DNA from 2 places in the Glutamicibacter sp. NPDC087673 genome. Region 2 is predicted to be linked to the other one. Evidence: predicted binding sites of a transcription regulator. Region 2 holds the regulator's gene; the other holds the start of a gene.
The links. The regulator HspR, encoded in region 2, represses chaperone genes until heat shock. The targets are predictions, from matches to a motif close to AAGTTGAGTCNNNNNGACTCAACTT.

Region 1 (15,627 bases), on a different contig from region 2:
ACTGCTGGCGAGGGCGCTACTTCGGTCACCTCCCTGCTCGGCGCCTTCGAACTGGGTGCTTCGAGTGAACGCGGCGACGATTCGCTGGACAGCATCCCGGCGGCCCGTTCCGTGGACCTGCAGCACGTTGGCGCATCGAGCACCGCTGCCCGCACCGGTGTGGCTGACGGCCTGCTGAACGTCGGCATCTCCACCTGGGCCAACTGGGCCCACCTGGCTGGCGGCACCGAGCTGGATGTCGAGATCGATACCAATGGCGACGGCGAAGCCGACTTCGTTACCTTCAACGCCGCATTCGACGAAGTTGACCTTGACCTGGCAGCAACCTTCAACCTCGCCACCGGCGAGCAAGTTGATCTGCAGCCAGTGAACGGCATGCTCGGCGATGTCGATACCAACACCTTCGACACCAATGCAGCGGTCTTCCCGATCTCCCTGTCAGCCCTGGGGCTCGATGAGGATTCGTCGGAGATCTCCTACCGTGTGCTGGGCTACTCCTGGTACAACACCGATGAGAACGGCTCGATGATCCCGGTTGACCAGACCGACTGGATCGACTTCAACGTGGCAGCGCCACAGGTTGATTTCGGTGCAGAAGGCACCTTGTTCACCGATCTGTCCGGTACCCAGATCCCGGTGACCGTTGCAGACAGCACCAAGGCATCGAAGGCACTGTTGCTTCACCTGCACAACGGCAATGATGACCGTGCACAGGTTCTGGAAGTAACTGACGGAAAGAAGAAGGGCAAGAAGTAGGCCTTCCACCTCCCAAGAGCAGGCCCGGGGCACTTCCTAGCGAGTAAGGAAGAGCCCCGGGCCTACACCTTTAAAAATCCAGCCGCGCAGCTTATTGCATGCGCAGCTTCTCTTCGAGAACCAGTACTGCGGCTTCTCTTACCTGGGCCGCGAATTTCCCATCGGCCTTGGCCTCGGCTGCCAGGGCCTTCGCCATGGTGATGGCCGGAGCCGATTTTACGCATAGCGGAACAGTTCCGCCGGCGGCCACGAACTTCACTGCGCGCTCGCCCACCGGCAGGTAGCCGACCTGCTTGGCTTCACAGAGATCATCGGAAATCACGATTCCCCCATACCCCATTTGCTCACGCAGCAATCCGGTGATGATCTTCGAAGAGAACGGTGCATCATTCTTTCCATCGAGCCGGGAGTAGCGGGCGTTGGAGACCATGACCCAGGACTTGCCCTGCTCGATAGCCTGCTCGAATGGCTGCAGATCGCTGGAGTCCGCATCGATCTTCGTATCGGTCACTTTGGTACTGGTATCGGTGTTCCCAGCGACCCGCCCCAATCCGGGGAAGTGCTTGACTACCGGTTGCACGCCTTCGGAGCGCAGCGCTTCGTTCACCGTCGAAATGGCCTTGGAGACCCCCGAGGCGTCATGCGCGTATTCGCGGCCAAAGTAGCCGATGGGTGCGTTGCCGGTGCCGATACTGGCAGGAACAACGTCCGCCACCGGAGCCAAATTCACGTTGATGCCGGCTTCAGCCAGTTCTTTCCCGGCGGCGCCCACTTCACGCTCCAGCTTCGATACAGGCCACCCTCCCTGCGTCAACGCAGTCGGCAGTTCGGTGAAACCGGGGCCCTGGAGCACCCGGACAAAGCCCCCTTCCTGATCGGTGGCCACCCAGACCGGCAATTGCCCGGGAATGCCGGACTCCAAGCCCTGGGTAATTTCCTGGACCTGGGCGGCGGTCTGCTTCACCGGCAGTTGCGAACGGCCATGCAGGAAGACATTGGAAATTCCCTGCTTCTTCAACGCAGAAATTTCCGCAGCGGTTGCTCCTGTTGCCGGGACACCGGCCATCACGAGGCTCGCTGCCTGTTCGCTGGCGCTCAGCTCGTCGGCCAGCGCTTCTGCTTGCTGGCGCAGCGAGGGCTCCTGGCTGCGGCTAGGCGATGGGCTTTCTTCAGCCCCGGAGTTGCCGGACGGGCTGGGAGTTGCCTGCTGCGCAGGAGTCCTCGTACTGCTCGGGCTGCTGGAGCTGCCCGCGGACGTGCTCGAAGCTGGTTCTTGGGCATTCGGCGCACTGCAGCTAGCGAGCATCACCGTCATCAGGATTCCGACTGACATGAGCTGCTTGGCACGGGTAGTCATGAGATCATCCTTCCACCGTAAACTGCGAAGTTGCCGAAGAGCCGAGAACCTTTTGTCGTGGGCAGAACGCTAGGCACGCACCACCAGCAGTTCATCCCAGTCGGTGGTGTAGCGCTGCGAAATATGCTCTCGTTTCATTGACCATTCAGGGATTTTGGCCATCCCGGCATGCCCCAGGCCAATGGATTTGGCACCGAATCGAAGGGAGATATCCTGGACTACCGAAGACACGTTCTCTTGTTCCTCGGCAGCCGGATCGGGACTCTGGCCAAAGAGGTCCAGCTGTGGCTCGCCCGGAGAATCGCTGAGCCCGGAGAGTATCACTCCCCCGCGAACATAGTCCATTCCCGGTTTCATCAGATCCCGCATCGCGGCAATTGCCAGCTTGCTGAGCACGATGGGATCCCGCGTCGGACGCGGCAGGCGCACCTGGGCACTGGGGAATGAGGCTTCTCCCCGGGCGAAGCGGCTGGTGCCCGCGGTGACGGTAAGCAATGAAGCGTACAGGCCTTCGCGCGCCAAGCGGCCGGCAGCCTTCTGCGCATAGATGGACATGACTTCTTCCATCGCTTCATAGGTGCGCACCGGCGTGGAGAAGGAACGGGTGAACATGACCTGGCCGCGGTCCGCGCGCTCCTCCACCGGACCGATGCAACGTTGCCCGTTGAGTTCGAAGACCGTGCGCTGCAAGACGACAGAAAACTTCTTGCGGATCGCCAAAGGGTCAGCTGCTTGCAGGTCCGCGATGGATTCAATGCCCATGGCTGCCAGCTTGGCACCGGTTTTGCGGCCCACGCCCCAGACATCGGTGACTGGAACCCGGTTCAGGATACTGCCCAGGACCTCGGGATCCATGAGCTGCTGGACGCAGACTCCGCCCAGTCCCGGATTGTGCTTGGCAATATGGTTGGACAGCTTCGCCAGGGTCTTGGTGGATGAGACACCCACGCAGACTGGCACCCCAATAGTCTTGTCAATGGCGGCACGGATCTGGGCCGCGGTGCTGCGCACCTGCTCCAGGTTGCCTTCCAGGCCGACGAAAGATTCATCGATGGAATACACCTCGTGCCAGGTCCCGAAGCGTCCGAGCAATTCCATGACCCGGGCAGAAATATCCCCGTACAGTTCATAGTTGCTCGACCGCACCGCAAGGTTGTGGGAGTCCATATATCGTTGGACCTTGAAGAAGGGTTCTCCAGTAGGAATGCCCAGATCCTTGGCTTCCTGGGAACGGGCCACCACGCAGCCGTCATTGTTCGACAGCACCACCACCGGACGATTGCGCAGCGAGTAGTCGAAGGCCCGCTCGCAGGAGACGTAGAAATTGTTGACGTCGACCAGGGATACGTGGTCAGCGGACATGATGCAGGCACCTGGTAATGACGCCGAAGACACTGACCTCATCGCCTTCGGCCAGTACTACGGGCAGGGGCGATTCATCGCTGAGCAGCCCAACCTCGTGGCCGTCAATCTGCCAGCGGCGCACCAGCATCTGCCCGTTGAGGTTGACGATGACCACAGAGCCGTGGCGCACGGCCAGCGATCGGTCCACGATCACTTCATCGCCGTCGAAGATACCAGCTGACCGCATGGCGTGGCCCGAGACGCGCATGATGAAAGTGGAGACACGGTCACGGACCAGCAACCGGTTCAGGTCCAGTCCGCCGTCAAAATAATCGCGTGCTGGCGAGGGGAAACCCATGGCGGATACCGCTTGGACCGGCCCTTGGGTTGCTCCCGGAGGCATCAGCTCCTGTTCTTCAGCCACACCCCACCACTTTCTAGTACAAATATTCGAATACTTGAATTGTAGCGTGTTATCCAGCAACCTTCATGTTTCCGGCGAGCGCGCTAGCCCCGGGACTCCGTGGCAGAGGTCCTCCCATGGACCCTGGCCTGTGCTTTCCAGCTGTACAGCGCGGCGGATACAACGATAACCAGCAGCGTCGCGGCACCGGAGATCACGATAATTGCCCTGGCCGGGCCAATCAGCAATCCCGGGGTGCCGATGAGATAGCCCAATGCGACCATGATGTTGATGAGCATCCGCAGCTGCGCCCAAGCAGCACCATGGCGGGATTCCGGCACGTATTCGTAAATGGCTGTTCGCACTCCAGTATTGTGCAGTCCATTGCCCAGCCCGCCGGCAAGGAACACCAAGGCCAGGCCAGCCGCGTTGGACCAGAGCCCTTCCGTGAGGATCGCGGCGCCCACCAGCCCTCCACCGAGCAGAATCGGCAAGGCGCTTCGGGTACCGAAGCGGCGATTGCCTCCCAGCAGGGAACCGAACACTGCGCCCACGGACCAGGCACCGAGCAATACCGCGTATCCAGTGTCGTTATCGGTGATCCCGCGCAGGTAGAACACCCCCGAAACGCCTTCTGCTGCGGTAAACAGCACGATCGCTGCCACCGGGAGCAGCAAGATCCGCAATTGTGGATTGCGCGTCAATGCAGCTCCACCGGGCGATACCGGTCCACCCGGATCCGGCTCGTTCCCTGCGTCTGCTCCTTTCCCGTTGGCGGCTTGCGAGCGGGACAGGAAGATGGCCGCCAGGGCCAGTGCCAGGAATCCTGCCGCCGCGTACCAAAGCACCGCGCCGATCCCCGCTTTCGTGAAGACGAGTGAAGCTATCGCCGGCGCGATGATTCCCGCCAGGGACGTCGCTACGACAAGGAAGCTGCTGGCACGAGCAATGCTGAAGCCTCCGCGGATGCGCGGAATGATCTTGAAAATGACCGCTCCGTTAACCACCGCGCAAATACTGGCCACAGGCATCAAGGCGAGGCTCGCGAAGATATTGGAGGCAATGGCCATCACCGCGAAGATCGCCACGTGCACGCACAGGTTCAGGATCCACACCCGGACAAGGGCTGACCCGTCCACCCAACGCCCTATAGCCGGAGCGGTAAGGATCGGCGGAACCAAGCCGGCGAGGAACAACGCGGTTACGCCCCAGGACCCCAACTGATCCGCGGATTCCAGGGTCAAGGCAAAGACCGCCATGCCCTCGCCGAGCATGGAGAGCAATGCAACCACGCAGAACAGGACGCAACGCACCGAAGACTGCACCTGGCCCCCTTCCTCCGCGCTCATGCCACGCTGGCCTAAAGGTTCTAGTCTATGGGTAGGAGGATTCGCCTCCGAGGACATATCGCGCCAAAGGAGTCTCGTGAAAGTATTACTGGTCAGCTGCGGAGATGTCGCCACCGAGGCAGGACTGCGGCTCCAGCAGGAGGGCCATCGCATCACCGGCTGGCGGCGCAACAGCCAGAAGCTGCCCGCAGGATTTACCGGCCACAGCGTAGACCTGCTCGATGCCGCCCAGTGGCCAAGCATCGATCCGCAGACCGAAATCGTCGTGCTCACTCCCGTGCCGGCCACCCGCGATGCCGATGGCTACACGCGCGGCTATCTGCAGGTCGCCAAAGAACTGGCTTCACGGCTGGCAGCCCAATGCCCCAATCTTCGCCGGCTTATCTACATCTCCTCCACCGCAGTGATGGGCGGCGCCAACGGAGAACTCGTCGACGAATCAGCACCGCTTGCCCCAGCTAGCCCCACCGCGCAGGTCCTTGCGCACACCGAGGCAGCGCTCGCCGGCAGCGGCCTGCCGGTAACAATCCTGCGGGCGTCGGGAATCTACGGCCCGGGCCGCACCCGGCTCATCGATCACGTCACTGCCGGAGCCGCACAGATTCCCGCGGGCTCGCATTGGACCAACCGCATCCACCGCGATGACCTGGCCGCGGCCATCGTTCACGTTGCGGCGCTGCGAGAGCAAGCCGCTGGCCTCTACCTGGCCAGTGACAGCACCCCAGCCCAGCTAGGCGAGGTCTACCAGTTTTTGGCCAAGGAACTTGGTTTGCCTGCGCCGGAAGAGGCAGGACAAGCCCCGGCACGACGTGCTGCCGACCGCCGGCTCGATAATTCCAAGCTGCTAGCCAGCGGGCTTGAACTGCAGTATCCGGGATTTACCGAAGGCTACCGCGCGATCCTTGCCGGGACATCAACCCGCCATGCCTAAAGCGCGTAAAAGACAGCCTTAAAGGAAAACCGGCTTGCAGCGCATCGCCATGATGCACCGCAAGCCGGTTGTTTTATTTCGTTCCGGGTGTGGACCGAAACGCTTAGAACCCCTTGCGCAGGGGGTTGAAGTGCCGGGCGATGCCTGGAACCTGCTGGCCAGCAATCTGGGCAGCCAGGATCTTGCCAGTCAGCGGTCCCAGCGCAACGCCCCACATGCCGTGGCCGCCGCCAACCGACACGCGCGAGGATCCGGTCTGGCCAATGAGTGGCATGCCGTCCGCGGTGCATGGGCGTCCACCCACCCATTCTTCTTTGCGGTTCTCCCAGTTAATCCCCTGGTAGACCGGGGTCGCAGCGGCAACGATGGCCTCAATGCGCTTCGGCTCCAGCTTGTGGTTGGCGTCGCGGAATTCCATGGTGCCGGCGATGCGGAAACGATCGCCCAGCGGGGTGCAGGCAACGCGCTGGGTCGGGAAGTAGATCGGGTGCGTTGGCATGTGTTCCGGCTCCACGGTGAACGAGTAGCCGCGGCCTGCCTGAACCACAACGTTCACACCGAACTTGCTGGCCGTGTCGGTCATCCAAGCACCGGTAGCCAGCACCACGTGATCCGCGGTGATTGAACGGCCTTCGGAACCGATGACGGTGACCGAGCCGCCATTGTCGCGCACATCGGTGACGTTGAAGGCTCCGATGATGTCGCCGCCGCGGGCGATGACGGATTCGGCCAGTGAATCCATGAACTTCGGCGGGTTGATGTAGCGCTGGTTCTTGATGGCTACGCCCGCAGCGACCTTATTGGACAGGGTCGGCTCGATGCCGCGCAACTCGTCGCCGGTGAGCAATTCGTAATCAACTTCGCCGCCGGTCTTCTCGATCATCTCGAATTCATGCAGCAGCGCATCGCGGTCGCTGAGCGAGGTGAATCCGGTCAAGAATGGATTTGCCGGCTTGGTCGGCTCCTGCACGCCCGGCCCTGCCGAAGTCGCCTGCGCGATTTCGTCGAAGGCATCCAAACCGGTTGCGCCGATTTCCGAGTAGACCCGCATGGCTTCTTCCCACTTCTTCGGGGTCGAGTGCCAGGCAAAACCGATCAGGAAGCGGAGCAACTTGGCATCGGCCTTCAGCGGAATGTACAGCGGGGATGCCGGGTCGAGCATCATCTTCAGGCCGTTCTTGAAAATTGCAGGCTCCGCGATGGGCAGGGTCAGGGCCGGGGTCAACCAGCCGGCGTTACCCCAAGAGGAACCGGACGCGACGCCGCCGCGATCCACGACGGTAACCTTAATGCCCGCTTCCTGCAGGTACCAAGCGGTCGACAGGCCAACAAAGCCAGCGCCTACAACAACGACATGATCTGGCACGCCTACTCCAGCCATGATCCACTCTCCTAGCATTTCGACGGCCTCTCCACACGAGCCCGCATGTCTTCACTGTCGCGCGATCCCCAGGGAAAATCAACGCGTCCTGACGATTCGACGGTGAGCGCCACCACACCGGCAGGAGGTTCGTGTTTCTTGCGGTAAATGATTGCCTCTTCCGAACTTTCAACAATTACTTACTCCCGTACGGGAACTTTCCCCAGAGGCTGCATCACTATCGCCCATCGAGAACTTCGCCCCCAGCGCGTCCTGCGTAGACTGGAGAGAAGCGAATAACCAACCCCGCCGATCAGCCATTTCTAAGGAACTGCACCACACTCATGGCCTCACGTGAACCAGCCAAGAAGAAGCCTGCCCAGGGTCATCCAGCCCGCCGTTCCGGCGCCAGCAGCGTGCCTTTTGAATCCGAAGTGCGCCAAGCTCTTCAGCCGTTCAAGTCCTCGCTCTTCCGCCACTTCCACGAAGAGGGCCAGGCAGCCAGCGAGACCCGCGCAGCGCTCGAAGGGCTCACTACCCTGCTGACCGTGCATGCCCAGTTGCGCCAGAGCGTTGACGTCAAAACCCTGGATCCGACGATTCTGGGTGAACAGCTGGGCCACTTGACGTCGCTGGGCAAGGAAGTTTCGGAAGCCAGCGCTGCGATCCTCAAGCATTACCTGACTTTCCTGGGCACGACCGCTAATTTCGGCGGAAGCGTGGATGACTTCAAGCAGACTTTCGAATTCCTCTCCCGCATGGCTGGCGATTCACCCATCGTGGCACCCTATCTCGAAGATGATGAGGCCAACGGCAGCCTCGAAGCGATGCCCTTCGTTTTTGCGGCTCGCGAGTTGATCAGCTGGGTTGGCGAAGGCAAGCCGACCACCCCAGCTGGCGTACTCACCGGCGATACGCTGCAGGATGCGGCCAGCGCGCTGGGCCTGTTCGTCAAGGTCGATGAATCCGCCGGCGTTCCAGAGGATGCCCAATGGGAGCCGGAAGACGGCACTGCCGTTTCTTCGCTGGCCGACGTTCCACGCCTATCGGCATACTGGGACGCCCTGATCGGCACGGCCATGCTGCGCTACCAGGAACCGAACGCAACCCCAACCGAGTCGCTCAGCGATGCGCTGCTGGCATCCAGCGGACAAGGCGCCCGCTTGGTCAAGGAGCTGATTGCAGAGGTTCTCTACTCGCACATCCTGATCAACACCTTGGAGCAGCCGGGCAAGGCGCAGATCGCCGAGATGGTAGCCGGCGTGTTGAGCAATGCCGCATCATCGACACCGCCACGTGCCGAGTTCGCGTTGCAAGTTCCGACCGAAGATGACCTTCCCGCCGAGCAGCATCACTTGATTGCCAGCCTTGAGGAGGTTGTCCCCCAGGTCGAGTCCCTGCTGCGCGTCTTCGAGCGCGAAGGCCTTGTCGAGATTAATGACGAGATCACGATTCCTGTGGTCTTGCGTTCTTCACTGGAACGAGCGCTGGCCAAGGTTTCTGATGACGTTTTGAAAGACACCCAAGAGGCAGAGGCCTCCGAGGTTTAGACCACCAGCAACGGCAAAGGGTGCGAGAGCTAATTCGAGTTCTCGCACCCTTTGCCGTTGATTCATCGATTAGGCGCTGCGCGTGGCCAGCTCGGCGTCGTGCCACGGCAGGCGATCGAACCATGGGCCCCGCTTGGTTCGCCGGCCTTCACGGCCAAAGAATCTGCGGTTGCTTCTGCGTTGATCGCAGCATCTGCCGTCTTGCTATCAAAGCCGCCCTTAGGCTCCACGGCCAGGCCTTATTGTTGCCAAACAACCGTATCCGCCTGGGTACTCATGCGCTCTCGCTTCCCAGACAGGAAATGCTCTCCATAGGCGCAACACCCCGCCACGCAGGCCCATTCCGGCCTGAGGTGTGAGGCAGAACGCAGAAACACGGGCTGGGTTTAAGTTATAAAAGGTACGTTGCATTACTGACAGACAACGGCGTGCGATGGGGGCACAGCGCCGATGAAAGATCAGTCCGTTTACGCAATGCAACGTACCTTTTAATCACCCTCGGATCCTTAGTGATGCCACTCGCAAAACACCACCAAGTACCTTCCCGGTGATCGGTCTTCACCGATACATGTCTAACTTATCGCGTCCTGCGAAAATCCGAAATCATACTTTAGTAGGAGGGCAGGGGTCAGAACGGGATGCTTGCGCGCAGTGCCCAAACACCGTTTTCGGAACTGGTTGCAAACTTTCCACCAAATGCACGCATCCTGTCACCCATGCCAATCAGGCCTGTCCCGCCTTCGGGCAACCCACTCGCCTTCTTGTCGAAATTCCCTATCTGATTAGTAATTTCCAGGATGCCCTCTGCCCCTTGGACCGTGAGTTCGAAGGTGCACTTCCCGCCCAAGGCACCGTGCTTTATCACATTTGTTGTACCTTCTTGCATGACCCGATAAATCGCAGTCTGTGCAGAACGGGGCAATTCGGAAATTTTCTCGTCAGTGGTGGAGCTCACCTCGAAATTTGCCTCTTTTAGCCTCTGAACGAAAAGTTCTGCACCCTGAAGCGCGTAAACAGTAGTAGCGGCCGGCTTATCAATGCCCTGGGACGAGGGATCTGCCATGGTCCCATCAGCCCTCAGGACATTGAGCATCAGGCGTAAATCGTGCAAAGTCTCAGTACTCAGTTTGGCGATGACATCCAGAGCTTCGAGGGCCTTCTGCCCATCGTTTGCGAATTTCGCGGCCTTCGACTGCATGGCCACGACCGTGATGTCATGCGCGACAATATCGTGCAGATCCCGGGCAATGTTCTTTCGCTCCCGGTCGACAGCAAGACGAGTCTGCTCTTTGACCGTATGCATTTGCCGAAGAGCGAGCTCGTTCTTCTCGCGCAGCAAGTAAATATTCCTCGTTAAGAAGAACGCCATCGCCGTCAACGGGGCAATCCCGACAAGCAGAACCGCGTCTTGCCCGGACTGGATGCCGAACTGCACCATCCACGCTGCGGACAAGGTTAGGAATAAGGCCCTAACACTCATGGCACTGGCCGTAGCTGCCAGCGCCGAAAAAATCATGAATGAAACGACAGTCCAGAAGAACAAGGCGCCGTCCGTGAGGAAGAAATAGGCAACTGCCACAAACAATCCGACGGATACGGCAACCCAGCGAAGACCAAGCGCAAGAATTGCGCACAGTCCTACGCCGAGCAACGCGCCTCGAACCGAAATATCCGACGAACCACTAAATCCGTCTTCCAGCAGAGTCACGAACTCACTACTGGAAACCGCGATCAGAACCGCAATACCAGTCCAAACAATGACACCCCGACCAGCGAAGAGCTTGGTCAGGGTGTCCTTTAGTCGTCCATTCATATGCCGAATAATTCCCGGCTCAGATGATCAAGTCAAATAAACCGCGTTATGGGCAGGCGACGCCGTAGCGTTTGCAGAACCACTCCGAGAAGGCTGAGCCAAAGCCAGCAGGAGTAGCAACGTTGCCACTGCTGGAGGCTGGAGAGCTCGCAGCAGATGCAGGAGCTGCCACGGCGGTCAATGGTGCCAGAACTAATGCTGCTACGGCCAGCATTTTCAAACCCTTCATAACAAACTCCACATCAGATCAACTTATATACTTTCAGGTGAACAGGCCAACATGAGGCCACCCACATCGAATCAGAGGAATCAGATGGAACAAATAAAGGTCCTTATTGTCGATGATGAACCTCTAATTCGGCATGCGTTGGGCACAATCCTAGCAACAGACCCCGGAATTGTAACGGTTAATTCTGTTGAAAATGGACAGGCCGCCGTCGAGTATTGCAGCGGCAATCAAGTGGACGTTGTGCTCATGGATTTGCAGATGCCGATAATGGACGGGGTTAGCGCTACTAAAGCAATCAAATCTGCCGAAGACAGCCCCTCAGTGCTTGCCATTACCGCCTTTTCTTCGGACGACTATCTGGTTCCGGTACTGACCGCTGGGGCCAGCGGATACTTGGTAAAAGACTCTGAACCAGATGAAATTATTCATGCGATCCATGCCGTTCACCAAGGAACTGCAGCCATTTCCCCGTCGGTTTCTTCTGATCTAGTTTCTGCGGTTCGCGAAGCTTACCGGGATAATTCCCAAGACATTCAAGAACTGGCCTATGACTTGGGAATTACCAATCGGGAATTCGAGATTCTAAAACTGCTCGCACGCGGGCTAAACAATACCGAGATTTCAAGAACTCTGACTATTTCCGAAACCACGGTTAAAACCCATATGGCGAAGATTTTCGTTAAGCTGAATGTTCGCGATCGGGTCCAGGCCCTGGTTGCGGCCGCGCGTATGGGCCTTATCGAAATCCCGAAAGACTAGCGCCTGCTTTCCAGCTATTAGTGTGAAGTCAACCTCTTTGACACCTTGCCCGGCTGGTTCGGGAATATCTGCGCGCCATATGCGTTGAACATGAGCATAGACCGCTCAAGTTTCTATTAGGAGGCTCACTTGCCAGCATTTTTCGGCGCACCGTCAGATGGCTCGTTTGAGGAATTCCTCTCTCGATTCCTGTCTTCACGTGCCCAGGCAGCACGTCCCATCGACCTCACGCGCCTGCTTTCCGCCCGCACCCACGAAGCGGTAGCCACCGCGGCAGCGATTTCCCAGGAGCATGGCCACGACGAGATTGATTCGCTGCACCTCCTGATGGCCCTGCTGCGCACCGAACCAGTCGGCGAGCACCTGACCGCCATGGGTATCGACATCGAGGCTTTGAGTGCAGATGCCATCGCGCGCATGCCCAAGTCCCAGGAGAAGGGCGAGAAACCATCCCACCTATCGTCGGCAGCTCAGCGCAGCCTCTTTGACGCCTATCAGGTTGCTCGTAACTACGGTTCGACCTACATCGACCCTGATCATCTTTTCCTGGCCTTCGTTTTCAACCCGGAATCTCCGGTCAGCCAGCTCCTGGCGCAGCACGGCATCACCGGCCAGTCCTTGCAGCAAGCCGCCATGGAGCAGGCCCAGCGTGGCCAAAACGATGCCCAGAACCAGTCCGATTCCGAGTCCGACGTGTCCATGCTCGAACGCTACGGAACCGATCTGACCCTGCTGGCCTCCGACGGCCAGATTGATCCGGTGATCGGACGCAAGGAGGAACTGGATCAGGTTATTGAAATCCTGGCCCGTCGCACCAAGAACAACCCAGTGCTGATTGGCGAGGCCGGCGTGGGCAAGACCGCCATTGCCGAAGGCCTGGCCCGCGCCATCATCGATGACCAGGTACCAGCCCAACTGCGCAATGCGGCCTTGATCTCCATTGATCTTCCGGGCATGCTCGCCGGAACCCGCTACCGCGGAGATTTCGAGCAGCGGCTCACCGGCCTGCTCGACGAGGTAGCCGCAGCCGAGGGGCAGGTGCTGATATTCATCGATGAGATGCATCTGCTGGTCGGTGCAGGCTCTGGCGAGTCCGGCAATATGGACGCCGCAAATATCCTCAAGCCGCGTTTGGCGCGTGGCGAGCTGCACATGATCGGCGCCACTACGCTCGATGAGTTCCGCAAGGTGGAGAAGGACAGCGCGCTGGCTCGGCGCTTCGGCAAGGTTACTGTCGCCGAGCCGTCGGAGGAAACTGCACTGGCCATTTTGGACGGCCTGCGCGAATCCTACGAGGATCACCACCAGGTGCAGTACACCCCCGAAGCGCTCAAGGCCGCGGTGACGCTCTCTGCCCGCTACCTGAACGACCGCCAGCTTCCTGACAAGGCCATCGACTTGATCGATATCGCCGGTGCCCGGCGGTCCATCGCTGCCGGAGATGCCGAGGATGTGCAGTCCCTGCGTGCCGAAATGGTAGACGCCGAGCGTGAGAAGTCACGCGCTATCGGCGAGGAACGATTCGAAGAAGCTGGCGCATGGCGTGACCACATCGTGGAGATGACCGCGCGCATCAAGGCTGCTGAGGAGGCCGGCGATGCAGGGGTCACCCGGGTAGTGGATGAGAAGCAGATTTCGGAAGTGATCTCCCGATCCACCGGCATCCCCACCTCGCGCATCTCGGGAGATGACAAGGCACGCTTGGCTTCGCTGGAAGATTCCCTGCATGCTTCGGTCATCGGCCAGCACGATGCCGTTGCCGCTGTGGCACGCGCCGTGCGTCGCAACCGTACCGGAATGTCGCCAGCAGGTCGCCCCATCGGCTCGTTCCTTTTCCTGGGTCCCACCGGCGTCGGAAAGACCGAACTGGCCAAGGCCCTGGCTGCAAACCTCTTCGGTTCGGCCGAATCGCTGGTTCGCGTCGATATGAGCGAATACGGTGAGAAGCACACCGTGGCGCGCCTGATCGGAGCACCTCCGGGGTACATCGGCCATGACGAGCCCGGCCAGCTGACCGAGAAGATCCGCCGCAACCCGTATTCGGTCGTGCTGCTCGATGAAATCGAGAAGGCCCACCCGGACGTGTTCAACGTGCTGCTGCAGGTACTCGATGACGGCCGGTTGACCGACTCAGCCGGGCGCACTGTCGATTTCTCCAACACGCTGATCCTGATGACCAGCAACCTCGGCGGCGAGTACTTGGCCAACAAGGCCGGAAACTTCGGTTTCACCTCCGCCAATGCCACCAGTGAGGCTGGAGAAATCCGGGCCAAGGTCATGGGCAAGGTACGCGAGTTCATGCGCCCAGAGTTCCTGAACCGGCTGGACGAGGTACTGCTGTTCTCCAAGCTCTCGCAGTCCGAGATTGGCCAGATCGTCAAGCTGGTCATCGCCGAGACCGAAGCTCGCTTGGTGGACCAGGAGCTGAAGCTGGAGGTGAGCGACGCTGCCGTACAGTGGCTGGCAAACGAAGGCTACGACCCCGAGTTCGGTGCTCGCCCGCTGCGCCGGCTGGTACAGCGGAAGGTACAGGATGCCATTGCCGACCTGCTGATCAGTGATTCGCTTGCCGCTGGTGACACCGTTTCGGTGGACTACGCCGCTGGCATGCTGAAGGTGCAGAAGAAAGTCGAGATGCCGACTCCACCTGCTCACAACGAGCACGCGCCAAACTACTTCGATAGCTAGGCCGGCATAGCCCATAAAGGGGCTTGCTTGCTCGGGACTTCCATCCCGGCCAAGCAAGCCCCTTTTCTTCACTTAGAAAGTGCGCTAGTCAGCTGCAGAAATGCAGTCAACCTCTAGCTAAGCAGGAAGACTCCCGGTACCTTTGACTGCATGGCGAACATTGGAATGATCACCCTTGATGCCCTTGACGAGAAAGCTGCCTCGGCTTGGTGGAGGGCTGTTCTGGGCGGGAAATATCTGGGCCAGTACCCGGGGTTCACCATGATCAGCGTCCCTGGCTTCAGCGCGAGGTTGGGGTTCCAAAAAGTTGATGAGATCACTGCCGGCAAGAACCGGGTTCATCTCGACTTGGAAGCAAGCACCAGCCGCGAGCAGGAAGTCGCCCGTTGCACAGCCGCTGGCGCAACACGCGTTGAGGACCACACCGAAGATCCCACTTTTGGCTGGACCATTATGCGCGATCCTTACGGAATCGTCTTTTGCATTTCCGACCCACACGAGGACTGAGGACATGTCGCTGTTCGCCAGGAAATCATCGGAGGCTTCGACTCACCGGGTGCAGATCCATTTTGCCCAGCCGATGACCGAACGCCTGCGCAAAGTTCATGAAGCGGGCCTGCTCGATACATTGTTGCCCAAATACAAGTCTTCCGGAACCATCATCAGCGCCAAGACCACATTGGACGCGGCCGAGGAGCCGATCTCCAGCGACATTAACCTTGAAGTGGCCACCCCCGAACCGAAGAAGCTGTTTTCCGAATTGCTCTCTTCGCTCATCGATGGAGGACTGGGGCATGGTTCCTGGCTGATTATTGATGGACAACGCACCGAAGTAGGCGGCAGCGAGTACGTTTTGCTTCGAACCAGGCTTGGGGCCGAATCGGAATCGGATCTGGAGCCAACAGTCAGGGCCCTGCAGCATGCATTGGGTGACGGCGAAATCGGATGGCATGAGGATGTCTACTACCGGCATGATGGCCCGGTGTTCGTTTACAACGGCGACTCCGCCCAAGCCATCATCCACGCATTGGAAACAGAACTGGTGAAGCATCCGTTGCTGGGCAACGCAGAGATCCTTTCGGTTTCCC
Region 2 (15,627 bases):
GATACTGGGGCAGCTCCACATCCCCATCGGGGTTCACCGCGCTGGGGTCGATTTCCACGGCTTCCAAATAGCCTTCGTTGGCCGCCTGCAGGCGCAGATCAAAGTCATTGCGGTTCTCGCTGTACCCGCAGTCCAGGCAGCGGACGATCGACAAGTCGCCATGGACCGGAATGACCCGTTTGGATCCGGCCTGCTGGTGCAGCCCGTCAACGTTCTGCGTAATGATTCCACTGATTTTCCCGTGCTCTTCCCACTGCACCAAGCGCTGGTGAATGTGGTTAGGCTCGGCTTTGTCCATATGGCGCCAGCCGACGTAGCCACGGGCCCAATAGCGCTGCCGGGCTTCAGGACGGAATCGGAATTCTTGATAGGTCATCGGCCGGTGGCGCTGCAATGAACCGTTGGGTCCCCGGTAGTCGGGGATTCCGGAATCGGTAGAAACACCGGCTCCGGTGACCACCAGGACCCCGCCAGCGGAAAGCATTTGGCGCACCCCGGCACGCGCTTCAGCTTCCGGGGATTCAGGTGCCTGCTGCTCGACAATGCGCTGCATCGACCGGATGGCCGAATGATGCGCCATCTGGATGGATAGCTCTTCTGGAGTGCTCACGTTCCACCTAACAATTACTGGGCACGACAAAGGCCGCAACGACTAAAAGCTAATTTAGCTTAGTCGCTGCGGCTTGTCGCAAAATGTACTGAAGAGCTGTACCACTCAATGCTTAAGGTGTGGCACTCTGAGCCAAGGACTCCCGGCATCAGAAGACGAGGCTACTCGTCTTCGTCATCTCCCGAGTACTTCTTAGTCAGCTCGTCGTATTCCGAATATTCTTCGTCATACGATGAATCATTACGCTCAGTGTTCTGAGCATGATGATCGGACTGAACGCCCAACTCGCGTTCAAGTGCCGAAAGGTCAGTGGACGGCGAGTAGTACTTGATATCTCGCGCCTGACGCTGTGCTTTAGCCTTTTGACGGCCGCGCCCCATGGCGTGACCCCCTCTTTTCAGTAGAGTCGGGAGGTGGTCCACCTTGAAAAGATGAAGGCCCCCGAATATGTGATCAGTTCTTTCGTAATTAAAGGTTAACACGATTCACCGGCGAGCGCTGAATGCAACACCCTCCGAAACCGCTAGACTGTCGATTAGTCCAACGACTATGTATTGAGCCGGCGAGCGATCGCCCGACCCAACCACGAAGGAGCTCAACAGGTGGTGGAAAACAATCTGCCCGAGCCGCAGGCGGCTTTGCCGCCATTGCAGCCAGAACCGGAGAAGCCCAAGCGTCAAAGTGCCCAATGGGCCTTGATGATTGTCGCCGTTCTCGCACTGGCCGCGGCAGTGGTTTTCGTGGTGTTGAGACTAGTGGATCCCCCTGCTTCGCCAACTGCGAACAACGTGGAGCGCAACGAGAATCCAGGCCTCGACGGCATTGTTGCCACCGAGATGCCTCCAACCCAGTTGGAGCAAGGCGACTGCCTGCGCGGATTCAATTCACCACTGGATCCGCAGACGGTCGTAACCTGTGATTCCTCCCACAATGCCCAACTGATCGGCATCTTCCAGGTCACTGGCGAGGAGTACCCGGGAGCCAACGTGCTGCTCACCCAATCCGAAGACCTGTGCAAATCGGTGTCACTGGATCCTCGTGCAGGGCTGGACTCCACCTGGACCTATCACTTCTCGCGTCCCTCGGAGAGCACCTGGGGCCAGGGCGACCGCACCGTTTCGTGCTTCCTGAGCCTGTCCGAGGGCGACGTCCGCAACTCGTTGCTGCCAGAGGGCGCTACGGATGGAGAATCGGAGAACTCCGAAGAGGAGCCGTCCAAGGCACAGGAGACCACCGACAGCTAAGTCTGCGTTCAGGAAAAATGGCGAGGGCATGAACGGGATTCCATCCGTTCACGCCCTCGCCATTGCCAGGCTCCTAGGCCTTCTTGGCAACTTTGAGCTTGTCGCCAACTTCGTCCAGGGTGACCCCTACAGTATCCCCGTCCTGCACCGTTCCAGCCAGGATCTCCTTGGCCAGCCGGTCTCCGATCTCGCGCTGCACCAGGCGGCGCAGCGGACGAGCGCCGTAGGCAGGATCGTAACCGGTCAGGGCCAGCCAATCGCTGGCGGCCTGATCCACCTCCAGGTTCAAGCGGCGGTCGGCCAAGCGCTGTGCGAGCAGGTCGATCTGCAGCTTGACGATGCTGCCCAGCTCTTCGATGCTCAATGGGTCGAAGAGGATGACCTCATCGAGACGGTTCAAGAACTCCGGCTTGAACGATGCATTGACCACGCTCATCACCGCTGACTTCTTGGCCTCGTCTTCCATGCTCTGGTCCACCAGGAACTGGGAACCCAGATTCGAGGTGAGGATCAGAATGGTATTCCTGAAGTCCACGGTGCGGCCCTGGCCATTGGTCAGCCGCCCGTCATCGAGCACCTGCAGCAGGATATCGAATACTTCCGGATGCGCCTTTTCCACCTCGTCCAGCAGAATCACCGAGTACGGGCGGCGGCGCACAGCTTCGGTCAGCTGCCCGCCCTCTTCATACCCTACGTAGCCCGGAGGGGCACCGACCAGGCGCGAAACCGCATGCTTCTCCGAGTATTCGGACATGTCGATCCGCACCATCGCCCGTGGATCATCGAAGAGGAAGTCAGCCAGGGACTTGGCCAGCTCGGTCTTGCCGACACCGGTAGGACCCAGGAACAGGAAGGATCCGGTAGGCCGGTTCGGGTCGGCAATGCCGGCGCGGGTACGGCGAACGGCGTCAGAGACAGCGGCAATAGCCTGCTTCTGCCCCATCAGGCGCTGCCCGATGATTTCTTCCATATCCAGCAACTTCTGGCTTTCGCCCTGCAGCATGCGCCCGGCCGGAATACCGGTCCACGCCGAGATGACTTCTGCAATGTCATCCGCGGTGACTTCCTCGGCAACCATGGTGTGCGTATCGGCCTTATCGGCTTCGGCAGCTGCCGCCGCATCCAGTTCCTGCTGCAGCGTTGGGATCTCCCCGTAGAGCAGGCGAGAGGCCTGCTCCAGGTCGCCCTCGCGCTGGGCCTTGTCGGCCTTGCTGCGTAATTCGTCGAGCCTGACCTTCAGGTCACCGACGCGGTTCAAGCCAGCCTTCTCGGCTTCCCACTGGGAGTTCAGCGCGTCCAGCTGTTCCTTCTTGTCGGCCATGTCCTTGCGCAGCGCATCCAGGCGTTCCACCGAAGCTGGATCCGTTTCATCGGACAGCGCCAGCTCCTCCATGGTCAGCCGGTCCACCTCGCGGCGCAGCTCATCGATTTCCTCCGGAGCCGAGTCGATCTCCATGCGCAGGCGGCTAGCGGCCTCATCAACCAGGTCGATGGCCTTGTCTGGCAGCTGGCGGCCGGAGATGTACCTGTTGGACAGCGTGGATGCTGCCACCAAGGCGGAGTCCGCAATGGAAACCTTGTGGTGCGCCTCGTAGCGCTCCTTCAACCCACGCAGGATGGCAATGGTGTCATCCACGCTGGGCTCACCGACATACACCTGTGCGAAGCGGCGTTCCAGGGCGGGATCCTTCTCGATGTTCTCGCGGTACTCGTCCAAGGTAGTAGCACCAATCAAGCGCAACTCGCCGCGGGCGAGCATTGGCTTGAGCATGTTCCCCGCGTCCATGGCGCCTTCGGAGGCTCCGGCGCCGACCACGGTGTGGATCTCGTCAATGAAGGTGACAATCTGGCCGTCCGAAGCCTTGATCTCTTCCAATACCGACTTCAGCCGCTCTTCGAATTCGCCACGGTACTTGGCGCCGGCGACCATGGCGCCCAGATCCAGCGAGATCAGGGTCTTGCCACGCAGGGATTCCGGCACGTCGCCCGCGATCATGCGCTGGGCAAGCCCCTCAACTACAGCGGTTTTGCCAACGCCTGGCTCGCCGATCAGCACGGGGTTGTTCTTGGTTCGGCGGGAGAGCACCTGGACCACGCGGCGGATCTCGCGGTCGCGGCCGATGACTGGATCCAGCTTGCCCGAGCGCGCCAGGGCGGTCATGTCGGTGCCGAACTTCTCCAGGGACTGGAAGGTGGCCTCCGGATCCGGATTATCGACCTTGCGGTCGCCGCGGATGGTGGGCAAGGTGCCCACCAGCAGTTCGCGGGTGGCCCCGAATTCGCGCAACGCGTCGCCGGCCTTGGTCTGGTCTGATGCCAAGGCGATAAGCAGGTGCTCGGTGGAGACATGGGTGTCCCCCATTTCTGCGGCAGCCGCTTGGGCGTTGCTCACAACCTGCAGCAGCTGTCGGGAGTACTGGGCTTGGGCCACTGAACTGCCGGAGCTGGAAGGCAATGCGTTGATGACAGCGCTTGCCTTGATCGAAAGCGCGTCGACATCCAATCCGGCGGTCTTCAGGAGGGCGACTGCGACGGAGTCGCGCTGGTCCAGCAAGGCCTTCAGCAGGTGCGCAGGTTCAATCTGCGGATTGCCTGCGGTTGAAGCGTTCATCCCGGAAGCCGAGAGGGCTTCTTGGCTCTTAGTGGTGAGTTTGGTGTCCACGCGCATCCTTTCTCTAATTGGGTGAACCCATAAACTTGAGTGTACTTAACTCAACTCTACTCGCACTCTTCGTATTCCAGCTAGAGCAAGATTTTCGAAAGATTTTCCATTTCACTTGCCCCAGAGGCAAAATACCTTGTCACTGACGATTTGCCGACTTAAGATAAGGCATGGCCAACCCGGATTCCAAAGACATTTTTTCACTGACCCACGATGATATGGTCCAAGTTTTCATCGATCAGCACCGGCAGATGCTGCTTTCCTGCACCGGCGGACTGAGTGAAGCCGAAGCCAGATTGAAGTTGGTTGAATCCAAGACCACGCTGCTCGGGCTGGTGAAACATGCGATCTTCGTGGAACGGGTCTGGTTCGGTGAAGCAGCCACCGGCCGGAGCCGTGCAGAGCTGGGCATTGCCTCTTCGCCCAGCAAATCATTCGACTTGGAGGCTTCCGACACCATCGATTCGATTCGGCACGAATATGCCCAAGCCATCGAACTGTCGCATCAAGCAGTCGAAGGCAAAACAGGAGATGACGTCTTCTCAGGCAACCGGCGTGGACCGCTGCCGCTGCGCTGGATCCAGCTGCATATGCTGCGTGAACTGGCACAGCATTGCGGACACGCAGATATCCTGCGTGAACAAATCCTGGCCGCGCGGAAATAGCGTGCCGCCCTCAACCGGTAGACTCCGGGCATGCCATTAGAACTCCACCCGCTTCCCGCTGAAGAATTCCATTCGTGGATGGCACGAAGTACCGCCGAGTACGTATCGGACCTTGTTGCCGCTGGCAGTTCCCAGCACAAGGCGCAGGAAGATGCAGACCGGGCCATGACCCGGGCCTTTCCCACCGGATTGCCAAGTTGCACCAATGCGGTATTCACCCTGGAGCATGGCATTTTCGGCGATGTGGGCTATGTCTGGATCGGCCACGACACCTCAGGCGATCCGGCTTCATGGTGGGTTTGGGACATAGTTGTCGATCCCGGGCACCGCGGCAAGGGGTTCGGACGCCAGGCCATGAATTTGGCCGAAGAATACGCCCGTGCCCACGGCGCACGTACCCTGGGGCTGAATGTGTTCGGATTCAACCAGAGCGCTCGCGGCCTCTATGAATCGCTTGGATATGAAACCACCAGCATCAAGATGCACAAGTCGCTCTAGCAGCGCCTAGTTCCTGCCCCTAGCCCACGTTGCTCCAAGCAAAGTGCATTCTTCGAATTGCTATTGACGCCTACCCAACTGCACAAAGACAAAGTACATTACAGATCATCATGACATCCACGGACCAAGATTTTTCCAGAAGCATCGCATCAGGATAAGCTGGTAGAACGTAAGGGAGTATTCATAATCGTTGAATCCGTCAATACGCAGGACTTCATGGTCCTGCCGGGTTTTGCGGCCAGCCCCGGGGTCGGTGAAGAGACTTACTCAGATGCGTTCGCGCGCTACTTACGAAAGCAGGAATCCCTATGGGAGTTTCCCCTATGATTTGGGGCATCACGATTGTCGTGATTCTCGCCCTTCTGGCCTTCGACTATTTCTTCCACATCCGCAAGGCCCACGTTCCATCGCTGCGTGAAGCAGCGATCTGGTCCAGCATCTATGTTGGCTTGGCCCTCGTTTTCGGTGTGCTGGTGCTGGTCTTCGGCGGAATCGACATGGGTGCCGAGTACTTTGCCGGCTACATTACCGAGAAGGCCCTGTCGGTCGACAACCTGTTCGTCTTCCTGATTATCATCGCCAGCTTCCGCGTACCCCGCGAAGACCAGCAGAAAGTCCTGCTCTTCGGCATCGTCTTCTCGCTGATCGCACGTACCGCCTTCATCTTTGTCGGCGCGGCGCTGATCAACCAGTTCGCTTGGGTCTTCTACCTGTTCGGCCTGATCCTGCTGTTGACCGCAGGCAACCTGCTGAAGAAGGATGACGAATCCGATGAGGCCAACAACTTCATCATCCGGATCGCCAAGAAGCTATTCCACACTACCGACAACTATGACGGCGACAAGCTGTTCACCAAGATCGATGGCAAGAAGGTCCTGACTCCGATGCTGCTGGTCATGGTGGCCATCGGCGGTACCGATATTCTCTTCGCTCTGGATTCCATCCCTGCGATCTTCGGACTCACCCAGAACGTCTACATCGTGTTCACGGCTACCGCCTTCTCGCTCATGGGACTGCGCCAGCTCTACTTCCTGCTCGACGGATTGCTGGACCGCTTGATCTACCTGTCCTACGGGTTGGCAGCAATCCTGGCATTCATCGGCGTGAAGCTGATCCTGCATGCACTGCACGAGAACAACTTGCCATTCATCAATGATGGTGAGCACGTGATGGTCATTGAAATCAGCACCGGCCTGTCGCTGAGCGTCATTATCGGCGTCCTGGTGCTGACAATTCTCGCTTCGCTGTTCAGCAAGGCAGGCAAGGCCCAGACTGCCATCGGCAACCTGCGCCGCCATGCCAACAGCTACAACGACCTGAGCTACACCTCGGACGCGGTCGAACGCGAACGCATCTACCGCGCCTTGGTGGAGGAAGAAGCGTATGTGAAAACCATGGAAAAGAAGTACCGCGACAAGGCCAAGGACGTGGACAAGATCCGTGTCGAGGTCGCCGAAGCGCACCGCCAGCACGATGAGTACCTCAAGAGCTGATCAGGTTCGTACATAAAGCGAATGGCTGCCAACCCCATCAAGGGTTGGCAGCCATTCGCTGTCTTGGCGCAGCCTAGCGGCGAACACCGCCGATGAAATAGTCCGAAGGCACAATGACCTTGCCCAGAGGCATCAGGGAAACCGGGATCATCTTCAAGTTTGCGATCCCCAGCGGGATGCCGATAATCGAAATGAACATCGGGATCGCGGTTACCACGTGCCCAACGGCAATCCAGATACCAGCAAAAATGATCCAGATGATGTTGCCCAGGGTGGAGAACGCGCCTACCGGGCCGTTGTCGACCACGGTGCGGCCAAACGGCCACAGCGCATAGCCGGCAATGCGGAACGAGGCGATGCCGAATGGAATGGTCACGATCAGCACGCAGCAGATGATGCCTGCCAACACGTAGCCCAAGGCCAGCCACAGGCCGCCGAAAAGCAGCCAAATAATGTTGAGAATACCGCGCACTAAATCAGTCATGGTTATATTCTCTGTCTTTTGCCTGTTTTACTCCATCGGGGATCCCCCCGATTTTCTTCTAGGGGTGTCCAATCCCCTACCGTTCGGCAAGCATCGAAGCAGCTTGCTCGGATAGGATTAATCATCATGAGCGAATCGAGCGAGCAGCAGCGCCCAGCCCACGGCACTGCCCCTAGGAACCCAGACCTTTTCCGTGCCGAGCCGGTATCCTTCGTGCGCCGCGGCAACCGCCTGCAGGGCCGCCGTGCCAGCGCCTGGGAGCGCAATGCCGATCAGTACGTCATTGAGCCGCCCCGCAAGATCGCCGACACTTCGGTTGCCGATGACTTCCAGCTCGATCCTGCCGAGGCTTTCGGACGCACCGCACCGCTGATCGTGGAGATCGGCACCGGCCTGGGCGAATGCATCGCCAACGCCGCCAAGGATGATCCCGAGCGCAACTACCTCGCCGTTGAGGTCTACCGTCCGGGCCTGGCCCAGCTGATGCTGAAGGTCGAGTCTTTCGGCATCACCAACGTCCGCGCAGTGCAGGCCAATGCCCCAGAGGTTCTGGATGTCATGCTGGACGAGAACAGCGCCGATGAGATCTGGATCTTCTTCTCAGATCCATGGCACAAGCCGCGCCACCATAAGCGTCGCCTGATCAAGGCCTCGTTCCTGGACAAGGTCTCCCGCGTGCTCAAGCCGGGAGGCACCCTGCGCTTGGCCACCGACTGGTCCAACTACGCCGAGCAAATGCGCGAAGTCCTCGAAGCCCATCCGGACTTCGAGAACCAGCATCATGGCAATCTGTCCGGCACTGAGAGCAACCTGACCAAGGTGCGCCGCGAGGGCATGGAAGGCTTCGACCCCGAGCCAGAATTCACAGATGCCCAGGGTGGCTGGGCCCCGCGTTTCGAGCGCCGGATCCTGACCAGCTTCGAAGGCAAGGCGCTCAAGGCTGGTCGTCTGGTCTTCGATCTGGCGTACACCCGCATCGGCTAGTCGCCGAAATAAAGCATTGAAGAGGCCATGGAATCCCTAGGATGGATTCCATGGCCTCTTCTTCTGCGCAAAGTCTGCACTACGCCCAAGCTCCGAGAATGGACTATGCCGGGGTGCGGCTAGAACAATTGTCAATGGACCACGCCCCGGATCTGATCCAGCTCGCAGCCAACGGCCAGTTGGATGAAGCGTGGTTTGCTACCACTCCATCGGCCGAATCCATGCGCTTGGATATCCAGCGCCGCTTGGCATTGCAGGAAACTGGCGAGATGGCTCCCTTTGCGATCATCGACCTGTCCACCGGCAAAGCGGTGGGGGCCACGACTTACTTGAATATCGACGCGGCAAATCACCGCGTGGAAATCGGCTCAACGTTCCTGGCCATGCCAGCCCAAGGCACCGGGATCAATCCAGCTGCCAAGTTCATGCTGCTGCGCCGGGCTTTCGAGGAACTGGATTGCTATTCAGTGGCTTTCTGCACGCACTGGCACAATGCCGCTTCACGCGCCGCGATTGCACGGCTCGGCGCCAAGCAGGATGGCGTGCTGCGCAATCACAAATATGATCCAAAGAGCGGCACCCTGCGCGATACGGTGGTGTTCTCAATACTCCCGCACGAATGGCCTGCCGCGCGCACCCAATTGGAAGCGCGCTTGGCCCGGCACGGACGGATCTAGCGTCCGATAGCGCGGCGCGCGGTAAACAGCGTCACGGTCGGTTCACGGCGTTCAGGGCGCATGCCCCTAGCCAACGAAACGATGTCGCCTCCAGCGGTGCCCGCAGCGAAGATGCGAGATTGGCCCTGGCGTACGGCGGAAAGTTCTTGGCGAAGCCCATTGACTTCGGTTTGCAGATAGGCGACTTGATCTTGCAGGTCCAGGATGCGCTTGATGCCCTCGAGCGAGACGCCTTCCTTGCTCAGGGCCTGCACCTGGCGCAACAGTGATACGTCGCGCTGCGAGTAGCGGCGTTGCTTTCCGCTCTGGCGGCTGGGCGAAACCAAACCAATGCGGTCATACTGGCGCAGCGTCTGCGGATGCATGTCTGCAAGTTGCGCGGCGACGGAAATGACGAAGACAGGTCGCAGGTACTCCCCGTTCACGTTGCTTCTACCACCTTTCTGCAAGGACCTTGGATTCGGTCCCTATTGCCTTCGAGTCTATCTTCCCTGCCCAGCCAATTCGATGACGGGGCAGGGAAGACAGCCTATTGGGTTCAGAGCTTGGCTTTGGCAGCCAAATCCACTCGTGGATCCTCGCCCTCGGTGGCTGATGCGAAGTCCTCCACGGCCTTCTTTGCAGCATCCGAGAGGTTCTGCGGAATCGCGACATCCAGGACGATCAGCAGATCGCCGGTGGCCTTGGAGGTCTTCACGCCGCGGCCCTTCAGACGCAAGGTGCGCCCGGAGTTGGATCCAGCGGGAACCTTCACCGCAACGGAATCCCCGTCCAGGGTCGGTACGTGGATCTTTGCTCCAAGCACCGCTTCAGCGAAGGTCACCGGCACGTGGATGCGGATGTTGTTCTCTTCGCGCTTGAAGAACGGGTGCTCGCTGACCTTGACCTTGACCAGCAGGTCGCCGTTGCCGGCAGCACCAGGCTGGCCCTTGCCGCGCACGCGCACCGACTGGCCATCCTTGATGCCCGCCGGTATGCGCACGTCAATGACCTCGCCATTCTGCTCGCGCAGGCCAATGGTGGTGCCCTTAATTGATCCGGAGAAGGAAATCGTGGTGCTCGCCGTGCGGTCAGCACCCTTGCGCGGTGGTGCGCTCTGGCCGAAGCCGCCGCCACCGAAACCGCCGCCACCACCGAAGAGGTCGGAGAAGTCCGGCTGCCCGCCGCGGCCACGTGGGCCCGCTCCGCCGCCTCCGAAGAGGTTGGAGAAGATGTCCTCGAAGCCGGCTTGCCCGCCGGGGCCGCCCGGTCCGCCACCAGCAGAGAATCGCGCTCCGCCGCCCATGGCACGGATCGCGTCGTACTGCTCGCGCTCTTCCTTGTCCGAAAGCACCGAGTTGGCTTCGGAGATGTCCTTGAATTTCTTTTCAGCGGCCGCATCACCCTGGTTGGTATCCGGGTGGTACTTGCGCGCAAGCTTGCGGTACGCCTTCTTGATGTCCGCCTCGCTGGCGTCCTTGGAGACGCCCAGAATGGCGTAAAAGTCTTTTTCGATCCAGTCCTGACTTGCCATCAGGGCCCCATCCTTTCAGTGCCAATTCGACACTGCCCACTGTCGAAGACTCGGCAGTGGGCAGTATCGATTGTGCTATTCGTGGCTATTCGCCGGTTGCTACCAGCACCTGAGCTGCACGCAGGATGATGGTTCCCTTGCGGTAACCGGTGCGCAGCACCTGTCCCACGTGGTCGGCTGGAATCTCGTCAACAGCCTGGCGAAGCAGGGCTTCGTGGATGTTCGGGTCGAATTCCACGCCGGCCTCGTTGATGCGCTCCAGGCCATGCTGAGCCAGAATTCCATCCAGCTTGTTGGCGATCGATGCGAACGGGCCGTCGGCGAGGTCGCCGTGGGCTCGTGCCGCATCGATGTCGTCAAGCACCGGAAGCAGGGTGTTGAGCACGGACTGCACGGCGTTTTCACGCGCTACGGCCCGGTCGCGTTCCACGCGCTTGCGGTAGTTGACGTATTCGGCCTGCAGGCGCAGCAGGTCGTTGCGCAGTTCGGTTTCCACCGCACCGGCCTCTTCCGGCTGCGCCGAATCGGCTTCAGCGCCAGCAGCAGCTTCGTTCAGGATCGCCTCGGCCTGACCCAGGGCGTCAGCGGTTGGCTGCTCGTTGGCGGCCTCTGGCTGGTTCTCCGGCTCCTGGCCGGAGTTCTCGTTCTGGTCCTTTGCCTCGGACATATTCCTAAACTCCTTACTTCTTGTCGGCTTCGTCTTCGTCGATGACCTCGGCGTCGACGATGTCTTCATCAGCGTTCGGTGCCTGCTCGCCCTCAGGAGCCTGGGCGCCCTCGGCCTGCGCGTTGGCGTAGATTGCCTCGCCCAGCTTGGTCTGCGATGCCTGCAGCTTCTCGAACGCGGCCTTGACCTCGTCGTCGTTGTCCTGCTTCTCCAGGGCAGCCTTCAGGGCGTCGACGTCAGCCTGGACCTCGGTCTTGACCTCTTCAGGCAGCTTGTCTTCGTTGTCCTTGATCAGCTTGTCCACGGAGTAGGCAGCCTGCTCAGCGGCGTTACGGGTCTCAGCGGCCTCGCGGCGTGCCTTGTCCTCTTCGGCGTGTGCTTCAGCTTCCTGGACCATGCGCTCGATGTCTTCCTTGGACAGCGAGGAACCACCGGTGATGGTCATCGACTGCTCGGTGCCGGTGCCCTTGTCCTTGGCGGATACGTGCACGATGCCGTTGGCGTCGATGTCGAAGGTGACCTCAACCTGCGGGATGCCGCGAGGAGCCGGTGCGATACCGGTCAGCTCGAAGGTGCCCAGCGCCTTGTTGTCGCGGGTGAACTCGCGCTCGCCCTGGAAGACCTGGATGGATACCGAAGGCTGGTTGTCCTCGGCGGTGGTGAAGGTCTCCGAACGCTTGGTCGGGATCGCGGTGTTGCGCTCGATCAGCTTGGTCATCACGCCGCCCTTGGTCTCAATACCCAGGGACAGTGGGGTGACGTCGATGAGCAGAACGTCCTTGCGCTCGCCCTTCAGCACGCCTGCCTGCAGCGCTGCGCCCACGGCGACAACCTCATCTGGGTTCACGCCCTTGTTCGCTTCCTTGCCGGCCAGGTCCTTGACCAGTTCAGCAACGGCTGGCATGCGGGTGGAACCGCCAACCAGGATCACGTGGGCGATGTCCGAAACCTTGACGCCTGCCTCGGCGATGACGTCGTTGAATGGCTTGCGGGTGCGCTCCAGCAGGTCCTTGGTCAGGTCCTGGAACTTGGCACGCGAGAGGTGCTCGTCCAGGTGCACTGGGCCTTCCGGGGTCACCGAGAGGTACTGCAGCGAGATGTTGGTGCTGGTAGCCGAGGACAGTTCCTTCTTGGCCTGCTCAGCAGATTCCTTCAGGCGCTGCAGCGCAATCTTGTCCTTGGACAGGTCCGCGCCCTTGGCCTTGGCCTGGGCCAGCAGCCAATCCACGATGCGCTGATCCCAGTCGTCGCCGCCCAGGCGGTTGTCGCCTGCGGTGGAGCGGACCTGGATGGTCGAGAAGCCGTCGTCGTCCTTGCCGACTTCCAGCAGGGAAACGTCGAAGGTGCCGCCACCGAGGTCGAAGACCAGGATGAGCTCGTCTTCCTGGCCCTTTTCCAGGCCGTAAGCCAGCGCAGCTGCGGTTGGCTCGTTGACAATGCGCAGGACGTTCAGGCCGGCGATCTCGCCAGCTTCCTTGGTGGCCTGGCGCTCTGCGTCGTTGAAGTATGCAGGAACGGTGATCACCGCGTCGGTGACCTTCTCGCCCAGGTACGACTCAGCGTCGTTCTTCAGCTTCATCAGGGTACGAGCCGAGATTTCCTGAGCGGTGTACTTCTTCTCGTCAACGTCAATGGTCCAGTCGGTACCCATGTGACGCTTGACCGATGCGATGGTGCGGTCGATGTTGTTGACGGCCTGGCGCTTGGCGATATCGCCAACCAGGACTTCGCCGCTCTTCGAGAAAGCAACGATCGACGGGGTAGTGCGGTTGCCTTCCGCGTTTGCGATAACGGTTGGCTCACCACCTTCGAGCACGGAAACTACGGAGTTGGTGGTTCCTAGGTCGATACCTACGGCACGCGACATAATGGCTCTCCTTTGCCTTGGTTGAAAGTACTAACGCTGAGGACATTTATCCTCATTGAGCGTTCTGCACTCAAGTTTACTCAGCCGCTTTCGACTGTCAAGTCAACTTGAGCGAAGGTGACTCAACTTTGCGTTCTGCTCATTTCAACTGCCGTGGTGAGAGAATAATTCCCATCCTGAAAAAATTTTTCATTCATCCGCTTTCAACGCTTCCAGCGGGCGGGAAAAGCGGCAGCTAGGAGCCACCTCATGGAAACGAAGCGCAAGTTCCAGGATCTGCCACCGGGCGGAAAGATCGCGGTCGCCTCTGCGGCAATTGCCGAGCTGACCTTGATGGTTGCGGCACTGCGGGATTTGTACAAGCGCCCCGCCGAACAGGTCAAGGGTCCAAAGCCGGCATGGGCAGCGGCCAGCATGATCAATTTCCTTGGCCCCATCGCCTATTTTGCTTTTGGACGCCGCAAGTAATCCCTTGGCATTCCATAGCCACTGGAAAGCAAGCCGTCCTCGTTGGTTCGAGGACGGCTTGTTCGCTTTCAGCGAGTTCCGGTTAGCCCATCAGGCTAATTCCCCGGGCAGCCAGAACGCCAAACGCGGTGCCCCACAAGATAATCGAGATGATCTGCCAGATGATCACCTTCTGCTTATTGGCACCGAAGGAGACCAAGGCAGCCGAGGTCACCTGCGAAGGCAGGATGGTCTGCCCCAGAAGGCTCACCCCGGCAATGCCGTATTTATCGAAAGCTCGGCGCAGCTTCTCGAACTTGCGTTCCTTCTTCTCCGAGTCCTTGCCCTTGCGAACCTTGTTGCGCACGGCGTGGGCGCTGTTGACGAACAACAGCATGGAAATCACGTTGCCGATCACGGCGGTGGCGATGGCAGCAACCACCGGAACACCGATAACCACGCCAATGGCCGAACCAAAGTAGGACTCGATCAGCGGAATGGCAGCTAGCAAAGCAACCGCCAAGAACTGTAGCGGTTCTGGGAAGGACGCGGCGAAATTCTGCAGGGATTCAATCATGGCTGGTGCTCCTGAAGAGGTGAAGGTTAATCGGCGACTCGTTGCTTCAATCCTATGTATCGCCTAGTCGAAACGGGATCAGCCAGCAGATCTAAACTTTTGACGCGCAAATTCCCGGGTTTAACGCAAAACTCCCCCGCATCCATTGGGATGGATGCGAGGGAGTACTCCGCAAGGATTAGTGCCAGCGCCTAGTTGCCGCGACCAGCTGGGCTCGATGCGCGACGCAGGCCACGCGAACGGCCACCGGTTGCACCGCCAGCGGCATTGCGGCCGCCGGTTCGCGGTGAGCGCGAAGGGCTCGACGGGCGTTCAGCGTTGGCACCTCGTGCGCCGCGGGCTGGACGGTCGGAGTTCGCACCGCGGGCGCTGCGCGCTGGACGCTCGCCCTGGCTAGCGCCGTCACGTTCCGTACGGCGGCGTTCGCCGCCACGGCCCTGGGCTTCGGCAGCTGGCTTGGCGCCACGCGCCGGGCGCTGGCCGCGGCCACCGCGGCCGGCACCTTCACCGGCAGGCTTGCTCTTGGCAGGATTGCGCTTCTGCTGAACCGGAGCAACGTAGGCAACCGGCTCGGCAACTTCGCCGACGACCTTGGCCACAACCGGAGAATTCAGGTTGACCTTTTCGAAAGGCACCTTCAGTCCGGCCTGCTTCAGCAAAGTCGAAACGTCGCCCTGCTGATCAGGGGTGCAGATGGTCACTACAGTTCCATCCGAACCCGCACGTGCGGTACGGCCGGAGCGGTGGGTGTAGGCCTTGTGCTCTGCTGGTGGATCTACGTGGACAACCAGCTCCACACCATCAACGTGCACGCCACGAGCGGCTACGTCGGTGGCGACAAGAACCTTCGCCTCGCCTGAAGCAAAAGCAGCAAGGTTGCGGTCACGGGCATTCTGCGAGAGGTTACCGTGCAGGTCTACCGCCGGAACGCCAGCCTTGGACAGGGTGAGCGCCATCTTCTTGGCGTGGTGCTTGGTGCGCATGAACATGATGCGACGGGCAGTGCCCTGGGCCAGAACGCGGATCAGGTCCTTCTTATCATCGTTGCCGATGACGAAGACGTGGTGCTCCATGGTGTTCACAGCGGCCTTGGGTGCATCCACCGAGTGAATGGTCGGGTTGCTCAGGTAGCGCTTGACCACCTTGTCCACACCGTTGTCCAAGGTAGCGGAGAACAGCATGTGCTGGATGCCGGTTGGCATGCGGTCCATGATGCGGCGAACTACAGGCAGGAAGCCC

Region 1: ACIOTL_RS13375 (ATP-dependent Clp protease ATP-binding subunit) is a predicted target of HspR. The motif match lies at 11,939-11,963, and genes of this name have one in related genera.

Annotation. Positions count from the first base shown of each region.
Region 1 covers NZ_JBIUWB010000005.1:185,884-201,510, forward strand. Annotated here, with positions in the region: gene ACIOTL_RS13325 (S8 family serine peptidase) at 1-756, shown strand, start outside; gene ACIOTL_RS13330 (glycoside hydrolase family 3 N-terminal domain-containing protein) at 848-2,113, opposite strand; gene ACIOTL_RS13335 (Y-family DNA polymerase) at 2,183-3,475, opposite strand; gene ACIOTL_RS13340 (LexA family transcriptional regulator) at 3,465-3,881, opposite strand; gene ACIOTL_RS13345 (hypothetical protein) at 3,965-5,209, opposite strand; gene ACIOTL_RS13350 (NAD-dependent epimerase/dehydratase family protein) at 5,286-6,140, shown strand; gene ACIOTL_RS13355 (NAD(P)/FAD-dependent oxidoreductase) at 6,244-7,521, opposite strand; gene ACIOTL_RS13360 (hypothetical protein) at 7,845-9,050, shown strand; gene ACIOTL_RS13365 (sensor histidine kinase) at 9,679-10,863, opposite strand; gene ACIOTL_RS13370 (response regulator transcription factor) at 11,177-11,851, shown strand; gene ACIOTL_RS13375 (ATP-dependent Clp protease ATP-binding subunit) at 11,981-14,539, shown strand; gene ACIOTL_RS13380 (VOC family protein) at 14,690-15,046, shown strand; gene ACIOTL_RS13385 (hypothetical protein) at 15,051-15,627, shown strand, end outside.
Region 2 covers NZ_JBIUWB010000002.1:87,663-103,289, reverse strand. Annotated here, with positions in the region: gene ACIOTL_RS04785 (Sir2 family NAD-dependent protein deacetylase) at 1-580, opposite strand, end outside; gene ACIOTL_RS04780 (DUF3073 domain-containing protein) at 772-990, opposite strand; gene ACIOTL_RS04775 (septum formation family protein) at 1,213-1,854, shown strand; gene clpB (ATP-dependent chaperone ClpB) at 1,928-4,516, opposite strand; gene ACIOTL_RS04765 (DinB family protein) at 4,687-5,181, shown strand; gene ACIOTL_RS04760 (N-acetyltransferase) at 5,212-5,679, shown strand; gene ACIOTL_RS04755 (TerC family protein) at 5,988-7,172, shown strand; gene ACIOTL_RS04750 (YccF domain-containing protein) at 7,246-7,656, opposite strand; gene trmB (tRNA (guanosine(46)-N7)-methyltransferase TrmB) at 7,783-8,640, shown strand; gene ACIOTL_RS04740 (GNAT family N-acetyltransferase) at 8,691-9,317, shown strand; gene ACIOTL_RS04735 (heat shock protein transcriptional repressor HspR) at 9,314-9,742, opposite strand; gene ACIOTL_RS04730 (DnaJ C-terminal domain-containing protein) at 9,856-10,830, opposite strand; gene ACIOTL_RS04725 (nucleotide exchange factor GrpE) at 10,916-11,497, opposite strand; gene dnaK (molecular chaperone DnaK) at 11,511-13,364, opposite strand; gene ACIOTL_RS04715 (PLD nuclease N-terminal domain-containing protein) at 13,614-13,832, shown strand; gene ACIOTL_RS04710 (small multi-drug export protein) at 13,915-14,388, opposite strand; gene ACIOTL_RS04705 (DEAD/DEAH box helicase) at 14,580-15,627, opposite strand, start outside.